2 regions of the Kitasatospora sp. NPDC057595 genome follow, and region 1 is predicted to be linked to the other one. Evidence: riboswitches for the same ligand, from Rfam matches in the RefSeq annotation. Region 1 holds a riboswitch; the other holds the start of a gene.
The links. Region 1 has a riboswitch for S-adenosylmethionine ahead of ACFU9E_RS22505 (aminotransferase class V-fold PLP-dependent enzyme). Riboswitches for the same ligand answer to the same signal wherever they lie in the genome.

Region 1 (5,650 bases):
GCCTGCACCCTGACCGGGCGCCGGCCCCGGGCCACCCGCCCCCGCGACGGTGCCGCCGCCGCCCGATACGCTGGCGGCACCTCACAAAGGAGTACGCCACCGTGATCACCGCCATCGTCCTGATCAAGACCAGCGTCGACCGCATCCCGGAGATCGCCGAGGCGATCGCCGCCATCGAGGGCGTCAGCGAGGTCTACTCCGTGACCGGTGGCTACGACCTGGTCGCGATGGTGCGGGTGGGCCGGCACGACGACCTCGCCGAGGTGATCCCCGGCCGGCTCAACAAGGTCCCGGGCGTCGCCCACACCGAGACCCAGATCGCCTTCCGCACCTACTCCCAGCACGACCTGGAAGCGGCCTTCTCGATCGGTCTGGACGAGTAGCGCCGTCGGCGGGGCCTCAGCCCTCCCGGCGGGTGTCCGCGACGCAGCGGCCGCCCTCGTTGCGGTAGGTCCAGGCCGCGCCGTCCGTGACCAGCTCGCGGACGGCGGTCAGGAACCGGTCCACGTGCTCGTCCGGGGTGCCCGCGCCGAAGCTCACCCGGATCGCGTTCAGGCTGCGCTCGCCGGGCAGCGAGGGCTCCGGCGCGCCGCACTCCGAGGGCGCGGCCTCCTCGTCGCCGAGCAGCGTGCGGACCAGCGGGTGGGCGCAGAACAGGCCGTCGCGCACCCCGATGCCGTACTCGGCGGACAGCGCGGCCGAGAAGTGCGAGCTGTTCCAGCCCCGGACGACGAAGGAGAGCACGCCCACCCGGTCCGAGTCCGCGCCGAACAGGTTCAGCACCCGGACCTCGGGGATCTCGGCCAGCCCGGCCTTCAGCCGCGCGACCAGCGCGCGCTCACGGGCCTCCAGCGCGTCGAACCCGGCCTCGGTGAGCGCCCGGCAGGCCGAGGCGATGGCGTAGGCGCCGATGACGTTGGGCGAGCCGGCCTCGTGCCGGGCCGGGCCGGTGTGCCACTGCACGGCCACCGAGCCGTCGGCCTCCCGGGCCACCGTGCGGGTGGCGCCGCCCCCGGCCAGGTACGGGTCGGCCGCGTCCAGCCAGTCGGCCCGGCCGGCCAGCACCCCGGCGCCGAACGGCGCGTACAGCTTGTGGCCGGAGAAGGCGATCCAGTCGACGTCCAGCTCGCGCACCGAGACCCGGTGGTGCGGGGCCAGCTGCGCGGCGTCCAGCACCACCCGGGCACCGTGCCGGTGGGCGGTGCGGGTCAGCTCGGCGACCGGCCAGAGCTCACCGGTGACGTTGGAGGCGCCGGTGACGCAGAGCAGCTTCGGGCCCTCGGGCGAGGCGGCCAGCGCGGCGTCGAAGGCCTCGACCGCCTCGGCGTGCGAGCGGGGGGCGCGCAGGTAGGTGACGGGCAGACCGGCGTGCGCCCAGGGCAGCAGCGAGGCGTGGTGCTCGGTCTCGAAGGCGAACACCTGCGTCCCCGCCGGGACGGCGCCGGCCAGCAGGTTGAGCGAGTCGGTGGTGGCGCGGGTGAAGACCACCTGGTCGCCCTCGCGCAGGTCGAGGAACTCGGTGACGGTGCGGCGGCTCTGCTCGAACAGGTCGGTGGAGAGCTGCGACAGGTAGCCGGCGCCGCGGTGCACGCTGCCGTAGTACGGGGCGTAGGCGGCGACGTCGTCCCAGACCCGCTGGAGCGCCGGGGAGCTGGCCGCGTAGTCGAGCGCCGCGTAGCCGACCTTGTCACCGTTGGCGAGCGGGACCTGGACGTCGTGGCCGAGGACGGCGAGGGGGGCGCAGAGAGAGGTGCCGATGGACATGAGGATGCACTCCTGTACGGGTCAGGGACCCCGGGAGTGCTGTCGGTCCGGCGTCCGCGCTTGCCACGCGGACGATGCGCCACGTGACCCGGTCCTCACCCAGGGCACCCCGCCACGGACGGAGGGTTGCCGGACAGCCAGCTGGGGCTTGACGCTGTCGCTCATGACCTGGCGAAGACTCTAGGTCGCGTCCGTCCCGCGGTCAAACAGGAGTCCGCATCCCGGACAGCCGGAGGGGCCCGGGGGAGGCTGCTCCCCCGGGCCCCGACCACCGCGTCACGGCCGGGCGGTGGCCTCCGACCAGTGCTTCAGCAGATCGCCCGCCGCGCCGGAGTCGATGGCCGCGGCGGTGCGCCGCATGGCCGTCCCGAGCTGCTCGGCGAGCGGCGCGCCGGTCAGCTCCAGTGCCACCAGCGCGGCCGCCGAGTTCAGCAGCACCGCGTCGCGCACCGGCCCGTGCTCCCCGGCCAGCAGCCGGCGCGCGACCTCCGCGTTGTACGACGGGTCCCCGCCGCGCAGCGCCTCGATGCCGACCGGCTCGATGCCGACCTCGCGCGGGTCGAAGGTGGTCTCGGTGACGGCGCCGTCCCGGACGATCCAGACCCGCGAGGTGGTGGTGATGGTGAGTTCGTCCAGCCCGTCGTCGCCCCGGAAGACCAGCGCGCCGGCACCGCGCTGCGCCAGCACCCCGGCGATCAGCCCGGCGAGGCGGGTGTCGAAACAGCCGATGGCGTGCGAGGTCACCCGGGCCGGGTTGGTGAGCGGGCCGAGGATGTTGAAGGCGGTCGGCACCCCGAGTTCGCTGCGGGCCGGACCGGCGTACCGCATCGAGGGGTGGAAGGTGGCCGCGAAGCAGAAGGTGAGCCCGACCTCCTCGGCGATCTCGGCGACCCGGCGCGGGCGCAGGTTCAGGCTGATGCCCAGCTTCTCCAGCACGTCCGAGGAGCCGCTCGCCGAGGAGGCGGCCCGGTTGCCGTGCTTGACCACCTTGGCGCCGGCCGCCGCGGCGACGATCGCCGACATGGTGGAGATGTTGACGGTCTTGGCCCGGTCGCCGCCGGTGCCGACGATGTCCACCGCCGGACCGGGGATGGACAGCGGCTCGGCGTGCGAGTACATAGAGTCCACCAGGCCGGAGATCTCGTCGACCGTCTCGCCCTTGGCCCGCAGCGCCACCATGAAGCCGGCGATCTGCACCGGGGAGGCCTCCCCGCTCATGATCCGGTCCATCGCCCACGCGGTGGCCGCGCGGTCGAGGTCCTCCCCCCTCAGCAGCGCCGACAGGATGTCCGGCCAGGTGCGGACCACCTGCGCGGGCTCGCTACCGCCGTTCGCAGGGTGCACGTTCACCATGGCTGACTCCAGCTCTCGCTCCCCGCGGACGGGGAAGGACGTAGGGACGGAGTCAGCCTATCGAGCGGCGGGTGCCGGGGCTCCGCCGTTCACCCTTCTTCTCTTGTACTGAGACGCGAGGTGAGACGGCCGCCCCGGAGCACCGCCCCGGACGGCCGGACCGGACGGCCGGGCCCGGCCGGGCCCGGCTACCGCGAGGCGGGCGCCCGCTTGGCCAGCCGCGCCCGCAGCAGGGCGGCGACGGCCTCGGCCAGCGCCACCGGGTCCACCGGCTGGGAGATCGCCGCGTCGGCCCGGCTCCAGGCGGCCAGCCAGGAGTCCTGCGGCCGGCCGATCAGCACCAGCAGCGGCGGGCAGCCGTAGATCTCGTCCTTCAGCTGCCTGGCGAGCCCGAGCCCGCCGGCCGGCACCGCCTCGCCGTCCAGGACGCAGAGGTCGATGCCGCCCTTCTCCAGCGCCTTGAGCACCGCGGGAGTGGTCGCGCACTCCAGGTAGTCCAGCTCCGGCAGGTCCTCCGCGGGCCGCCGACCGAGAGCGGTCAGCACCTGCTCGCGGGTGGTGCGGTCGTGGCTGTAGACGAGAACGGTCAGCGTCTCGTCGGTCGTGTACGCCATGGGCCTGCTCCCTCACGTGTGATCCGGACCACGTTCGCCTCTCCCCGGATGCTACTCCCGATCACCCGCCGCCGAGCCCTTCCCGCGAGATCCTCCTCGAACCGCCGCCGCCCGCCACTGGTCCGGGCGGAGCACGGCGCGTCACCCCCGCCCGCACGGACCACCCGTACGGCGGACGGGTGGTCTCTCCCCTTACTACCGACGGCCCCGCAGGAGCGCCGCGACACGCCGCCAGAGCCCCCGGAAGGGCCTTCGAGGAACCGTCAGAAAAGGGACACGCCGCTGCTCAGCACGGGTGGGTGCGGTCTGCGGGGTGCCAGGGGGGCATACCGCACGCACCGGACACTCCGAGGGAGACCCCCCGGCGTGAAGACGGAATAAGGGACCGACATAATGTCCGTCGTGGCGACAGCAACAGCAGTAGAAACCGGGCACGCGCACGGATCGGTCAACCGGCCGAACATGGTCAGCGTCGGAACGATCGTCTGGCTCAGTTCCGAGTTGATGTTCTTCGCGGCCCTCTTCGCGATGTACTTCACGCTCCGCTCCGTCAAGGGGCCGGAGTTCTGGACCGAGAAGGCGCACGCCCTCAACGTGCCCTTCTCCTCGGTCAACACCACGATCCTGGTGCTCTCCTCGCTCACCTGCCAGCTCGGCGTCTTCGCTGCCGAGCGCGGTGACGTGAAGAAGCTCCGCTCGTGGTTCACCCTGACCTTCGTGATGGGCGCGATCTTCATCGGCGGCCAGATCTTCGAGTACACCGAGCTGGTCAAGAAGGACGGCCTCTCGCTGTCCTCCGACCCGTACGGCACGGTGTTCTACCTGACCACCGGCTTCCACGGTCTGCACGTGACGGGTGGTCTGATCGCCTTCCTGCTGGTCCTGGGACGGACGTACGCAGCCAAGCGCTTCACTCACGAGCAGGCCACCGCCGCGATCGTGGTGTCGTACTACTGGCACTTCGTCGACGTCGTGTGGATCGGCCTGTTCGCGACCATCTACCTGATCAAGTAACCAGCTGATCAGGTCGCTGGCCACCGGCCTCGGGTCCCGCCCTCACCGGCGACGGCCCGATTTCGCCGGTGCCGACGCTCCCACCGACCGACCGCGCGCGCAGCCCTAGACAGGCAGCCTCGTGCCGGCCAGACCGGCCGCCGGGTGCACCCACCAGTCGACCAGATCCTGACACCGGGGTTATTCCGTGAAAAAGCTCTCCGCACGACGGCGCCACCCACTGGCGGCGCTGGTCGTCCTACTTCTCGCCCTGGCGGCAACCGGGGGGCTGTACGCCGCGTTCGCGCCCGCCGACAAGGCGCAGGCCGACGTCGCCGCGCAGTCGCTCGCGATCGACGAGGGCAAGAAGCTCTTCGCCGTGGGCTGCTCCTCCTGCCACGGCCTGAACGGCCAGGGTTCCAGTGACGGTCCGAGCCTCGTCGGCGTCGGCTCCGCCGCGGTGGACTTCCAGGTGGGCACCGGCCGCATGCCGGCCCAGCAGCCCGGCGCCCAGGTGCCGCGCAAGCCGAACATCTACTCGCAGGCGGAGATCGACCAGCTCGCCGCCTTCGTCGCCTCGCTCGGCCCCGGTCCGGTGACGCCGACCGAGGAGCAGTACACCTCGACCAACCCCGAGGATCTGTCCAAGGGTGGCGAGCTGTTCCGCACCAACTGCGCCCAGTGCCACAACTTCTCCGGCCAGGGCGGTGCCCTGACCCAGGGCAAGTACGCCCCGTCGCTGGAGGGCGTGGACGCCAAGCACATCTACGAGGCCATGCAGACCGGCCCGCAGAACATGCCGTCGTTCCCGGACAGCACCATGCCCGAGGAGCAGAAGAAGCAGATCGTGGCCTTCGTCCGCCACACCACCAACGATGAGCCCAACCCCGGCGGTCTCACGCTCGGCAGCCTCGGTCCGGTGACCG
Region 2 (5,650 bases), on a different contig from region 1:
TCGTCGTCGTTCACGTAGACGTTGACGAAGCGGCGCAGCTTGCCGGTGTCGTCCAGGATGCGCGCGGCGATCCCGGCGTGGTTCTTCTCCAGGTCGGCGATGACCTCGCCCAGCGTGCCGCCCTCGGCGGGCACCTCGCTGGCGCCGCCGGTGTAGGTGCGCAGGATGGTCGGGATGCGGACGTTGGCGCTCATGGGGGTCTCCTCGTTGCGGGCGCGCGGGCGGGGCTGGGGGCGGGACGGGTGGGACGTGGGTGGCGCGAGGGTCAGGCGGTCGCCAGGCCGGCGTCCCGGAAGGACTCCAGGTTCGGCCGGATCACGGCGGTCATCCCGGCCTCGGAGACGGCGTCGAGGGTCTTCAGGCCGTCACCGGTGTTGATCGCGACGGTCTCCTTCGACGGGTCCAGCTGCCCGGTCTCGACCAGCTTCTTGAGCACGCCGATGGTCACGCCGCCCGCGGTCTCCGCGAAGATGCCCTCGGTGCGGGCCAGCAGCCGGATCGCGGCCACGACCTCCTCGTCCGTCACGTCCTCCACCGCGCCGCCGGTGCGCCGGGCGATGTCCAGCACGTACGGGCCGTCGGCCGGGTTGCCGATCGCCAGCGACTTGGCGATGGTGTCCGGCTTGACCGGCCGGATCACGTCGTGGCCGGCCTTGAACGCGGCCGAGACCGGCGAGCAGCCCGCCGCCTGGGCGCCGAAGATCCGGTACGGCCGGTCCTCGACCAGGCCGAGCTTGATCAGCTCCTGCAGACCCTTGTCGATCTTGGTGAGCTGCGAGCCCGAGGCGATCGGGATCACGATCTGCTCCGGCAGCCGCCAGCCGAGCTGCTCGCAGATCTCGTAGGCGAGCGTCTTGGAGCCCTCGCCGTAGTACGGCCGCAGGTTAACGTTGACGAAGCCCCAGCCCTCGCCGGCCGGGTCGCCGATCAGCTCCGAGCAGAACCGGTTCACGTCGTCGTAGTTGCCCTCGATGCCGACCAGCTCGCCGCCGTACACCCCGGCCATCACGACCTTGCCCTGCTCCAGGTCGTGCGGGATGAACACGCAGGACCGGAAGCCCGCCCGGGCCGCCGCCGCGCCCACCGCGCCGGCCAGGTTGCCGGTCGAGGAGCAGGAGAGCGTGGTGTAGCCGAACGCGCGGGCCGCCTCGATCGCGCAGGCCACCACGCGGTCCTTGAAGGAGTGGGTCGGGTTGCCGGAGTCGTCCTTGACGTGCAGCTGGGCGGTGAAGCCGAGCTCGCGGCCCAGGTTGTCGGCCTTCACCAGCGGGGTCCAGCCCGGGTTCAGGTTCGGCTTGCCCGCGACGTCCGCGGGCACCGGCAGCAGCGGCGCGTAGCGCCAGATCGACGCGGGACCGGCCTCGATCCGCTTGCGCAGCTCCTCGGCGCCCTCGCTGCCGAAGTCGTAGGCGATCTCCAGCGGGCCGAAGCACTCCAGGCACGCGAAGCTGGGACCGAGCGGGAACTTGGTGCCGCACTCCCGACAGGACAGCTGGGCGGCGGGGCCGAGGTCAACGGTGACGGGTACGGCGGTGTCGATAGCCATGGTGGCGAGGCCTCTCTCCTCATCTTCCCCGTGACGCGGTCGCGCCCGGGCCGGAATTGGCACCTGTCCCGCCGGGGCTCGAAGCCGACCGTGCGAGAAGGTTGCCGGGACGTCAACGGGCCGTTCCCTCAGTCCCTCTGGATGAGCTCTGTGAAGTTGTGGTCCTGCTCAGCGGTGACCCCGGCGTGCGAAGGTCCGACCGCTGTACGAAGACTGTATCCGAAGGCGTCAACCCCGAACGGCACCGTCCGCCACGCGAGATGCCCCGTCCCACCAGGCCCCGTACCCGACCCCCGCACCCGACCCCGCCGAGGAGCGCACCGTGCCCGCCGAACCGACCCCCGAGCTCCTCCCCGAGACGGCGTCCTGGCTGCGCCGGCGCTCGTGGAGCGCGGCCGACCGCCCGGTGCACACGCTGCCGGCGGCCAAGCGCGCGCTCGGCCCGGCCGGCACCGTCAGCGTGGTGCTGCCCGCGCTGGACGAGGAGGCCACCGTCGGCGAGATCGTCCGGGTCATCCGCCGCGAGCTGATGGAGCGGCTGCCGCTGGTCGACGAGCTGGTGGTGGTCGACTCCGGCTCCGCCGACGCCACCGCCGCGGTCGCCGCCGAGGCCGGTGCCACCGTCGTCCACCGCGACGCGATCCTGCCCCGGATACCCGCCGCCCCCGGCAAGGGCGAGGTGCTCTGGCGCTCGCTGCTGGTCACCCGCGGCGAGATCGTCTGCTTCGTGGACGCCGACCTGCGCGAATTCGACCCCGCCCTGGTCTCCGGCATCATCGGCCCGCTGCTCACCGAACCGGACATCCAGCTGGTCAAGGCGATGTACGACCGGCCGCTGGAGACCGACGGGGCGGTCGTACCGGCCGGCGGCGGCCGGGTCACCGAGCTGGTCGCCCGCCCGCTGCTCAACCTGCACTGGCCGGAACTCGCCGGTTTCGTCCAGCCGCTCGGCGGCGAGTACGCGGCCCGGCGCTCGCTGCTCGAACGGCTGCCCTTCCCCACCGGCTACGGAGTCGAACTCGGCCTGCTGGTCGACGCGCTGGAGACGGCCGGCCTGGACGCGCTCGCCCAGGTGGACGTCGGCGTGCGCCACCACCGGCACCAGGACGGCCAGGCGCTCGGCCGGATGGCCGCCACCATCTACCGCACCGCGCTGGAACGGCTCGACCGCACCCACCGACTCAAGGCCTCCGCCGACCTGCTCCACCCCCGGCTCACCCAGTTCACCCGCGACCCGCGCACCCGAGCCTTCACCGCCCACACCCACCCGGTCACCGCCACCGAACGCCCGCCGATGCACACCGTCCCCGAGTACGCCACCCGGCGCTGAGGGGTTTGCCACCCCGGACCCCCGGCAACCAACCAACCATGGGCCCTGACACGACCGAGCGTTCGAATCCGACCGGCGCAGCCCCCGTCCTGGTGGCGTCCAACCGGGGGCCGGTGTCCTTCGGCACCGCGGACGACGGCACGCTGACGCTCCGCAGAGGCGGCGGAGGCCTGGTCTCCGGGCTCTCCGCGATCGACGACCCGGACGCCGTCTGGGTCTGCGCCGCCCTCTCCGACGCCGACCGCCGGGCAGCCCGGGAGGCCCCGGACGGCCGCCTCGACCGGGCCGGCCACGACGTCGGCGGGCAGGCCGTCCGGATGCTCGACATAGACCCGCGGACCTTCGCCCAGGCCTACAACGGCATCGCCAACTCGACCCTGTGGTTCGTCCACCACCTGCTCTGGGACACCCCGACCGCCCCCGCCTTCGACGCCGGCTTCCGCGCCGAGTGGCAGTCCTACACCGCCTACAACACCGCCTTCGCCGAGGCGCTCGCCACCGAGGCCGCCCCCGGCGCCGCCGTCCTGGTGCAGGACTACCACCTCTCGCTCGTCCCGGCGCTGCTCCGCGCCGCCCGCCCCGACCTGCGGATCGGCCACTTCTCGCACACCCCCTGGGCGCCGCCCGAGTACCTGCGGCTGCTGCCCGACGACATCGCCGAGGCCGTCCTCACCGGCATCCTCGGCGCCGACCGGGCCGGCTTCCTCACCCGCCGCTGGGCACTCGCCTTCGCCGACTGCTGCGAGCGTTTCCTCGGCGCGACGGTCGACCGCGAGGCGCTCACCGTCACCCACGCCGGCCGCACCACCGCCCTCGGCGTGCACGGCCTCGGCGCCGACGCCGACTTCCTGCGCGAGCGCGCCCACCGCCCGGACGTCGACGAGCGGCTCGCCGCCCTGCGCGCCGCCGTCGGCGAGCGCCGCACCGTCGTCCGGGTCGACCGCACCGAGCTGAGCAAGAACATCGTCCGCGGCTTCCTGGCCTACCGGCACCTGCTGCGCACCCGCCCCGAGTGGCGGGGCCGGGTGGTGCACATCGCCTTCGCCTACCCGTCCCGCACCGACCTCGCCGAGTACCGGGCCTACACCGACCGGGTGCGGGCGCTCGCCACCGAGATCGACGCGGAGTTCGCCACGCCCGACTGGAAGCCGCTGATCCTGCACGTCGACGACGACTTCCCGCGCTCGCTGGCCGCCTACCGGCTGGCCGACGTGGCCCTGGTCAACCCGATCCGGGACGGCATGAACCTGGTCGCCAAGGAGGTCCCGGTGGTCTCCGACCGGGGCTGCGCGCTGGTGCTCTCCCGGGAGGCCGGCGCGCACGCCGAACTCGGCGAGGACGCGCTGAGCGTCAACCCGTACGACATCGTGGCCACCGCCGAGGCGCTGCACGCCGGGCTCACCATGCCCGCCGGGGAGCGCGCCGACCGCACCAAGCGGCTGGCCGCCGCGGCGACGGCGCTGCCGCCGCAGCAGTGGTTCCTGGACCAGCTCAACGCTCTGCGCTGAGTTCCTCCCCCAGCGCTCCGAGCAGTTCCACCACGCCGGCCGGGCCCGGGACCACCAGGTCCGCCCGGTCGGCGAGCTCCCGCACCGGGGCGTCCGGCGACTCGCCCACCGCGCCGCTGCACACCAGCACGCCGGCCAGGCCCTGCCCGCGCAGTTCCTCCACCGCCGCGAAGGCGGGGACGTCGCCGAGGTCGTCGCCCGCGTAGAGCACCGAGCGGGCACCGCGCTCGCGCAGCAGCCCGGTCAGCGCCGCGCCCTTGTCCACCCCCGGCGGCCGCAGCTCCAGCACCAGCCGGCCCGGTTCCACCACCAGCCCGTGCCCGCCCGCCAGCGCCTCCATCGGGCCGCGCAGTAGTTCGAACGCGGCGCTCGGCTCGGCGGTGCGCCGGGTGTGCACCGCCACCGAGCGGCCCTTGTCCTCCACCCAGGTGCCGTCCGGCGCGCCGAGCTCCGCCAGCACCTCCGGCAGCCGCTCGCGCACCGCGGCCACGCCGGGGTGCGGCGGCGGCGCGGTCAGCCGCCCGCCCTCCCAGCGCTCCGCGCCGTAGTGCCCGAGCACCACCACCCCGCCGAGCCCGGCGAGCCCGCCGTACTCCACCGCCAGGGCGGCCGGGCGGCCGGTCACCACCGCGACCGTGCCGACGTGCGGCGCCAGCGCGCGCAGCGCGGGGGCCACGCCCGGGTGCGCCCGGGCCCGGCTCGGGTCGGGCACGATCGGGGCGAGCGTGCCGTCGAAGTCGAGGGCGATCACGGCGTCGCGGGGCGCGGCGAGCAGCGCCGCCAGCCCCTCGCGCCCGGCATCCGTCAGCGGTCGCGTCATGTCGGCAAGGCCCATGCCTGGCACCGTACCCACCCCGGGCGGGGGTCACCCGTCGGCCCGGGGCGGCCCCGCCCGCCGTGACCGCCCCGCCCGCCGTGCCCGCCGTGCCGGTCCACCGGGCCCGTGCCTACCGAGCCGCCCGGCGGGCGTCCCGCACCCGGCGCAGCCGGTTGACCAGGACCGGGGCGTGCGCCAACGCCTCCGGCCGGTCCAGCAGCCCGTTCAGCAGCTGGTAGTACCGGGTGCTGGAGAGCCCCAGCTCCTCCCGTACGGCGCGCTCCTTGGCGCCGGCCGTCCGCCATGAGCGGCCCTCCAGCTCCAGCACGGCCCGGTCCCGCTCGTCCAGGGCGCCGGGAGCGGCCGGTTCCCGTGCCGCCTCGTCGTCCGCGTCCATCCGGGCGCACCTCCGTCCATCACTACGGAGTGTCATTCTCCCCCGGGGACCC

Region 2: another riboswitch for S-adenosylmethionine. It lies ahead of thrC (threonine synthase); the one in region 1 lies ahead of ACFU9E_RS22505 (aminotransferase class V-fold PLP-dependent enzyme).

Annotation. Positions count from the first base shown of each region.
Region 1 covers NZ_JBHVGL010000015.1:43,821-49,470, forward strand. The annotation lists gene ACFU9E_RS22495 (rhomboid family intramembrane serine protease) at 1-105, shown strand, start outside; gene ACFU9E_RS22500 (Lrp/AsnC ligand binding domain-containing protein) at 102-383, shown strand; gene ACFU9E_RS22505 (aminotransferase class V-fold PLP-dependent enzyme) at 400-1,764, opposite strand; SAM riboswitch class IV at 1,816-1,933, opposite strand; gene trpD (anthranilate phosphoribosyltransferase) at 2,041-3,117, opposite strand; gene ACFU9E_RS22515 (hypothetical protein) at 3,306-3,731, opposite strand; gene ACFU9E_RS22520 (heme-copper oxidase subunit III) at 4,125-4,745, shown strand; gene ACFU9E_RS22525 (c-type cytochrome) at 4,933-5,650, shown strand, end outside.
Region 2 covers NZ_JBHVGL010000002.1:79,564-85,213, reverse strand. The annotation lists gene ACFU9E_RS03770 (MoaD/ThiS family protein) at 1-194, opposite strand, end outside; gene thrC (threonine synthase) at 266-1,546, opposite strand; SAM riboswitch class I at 1,563-1,694, opposite strand; gene ACFU9E_RS03760 (glucosyl-3-phosphoglycerate synthase) at 1,869-2,876, shown strand; gene ACFU9E_RS03755 (trehalose-6-phosphate synthase) at 2,915-4,384, shown strand; gene otsB (trehalose-phosphatase) at 4,368-5,219, opposite strand; gene ACFU9E_RS03745 (DUF3263 domain-containing protein) at 5,332-5,598, opposite strand.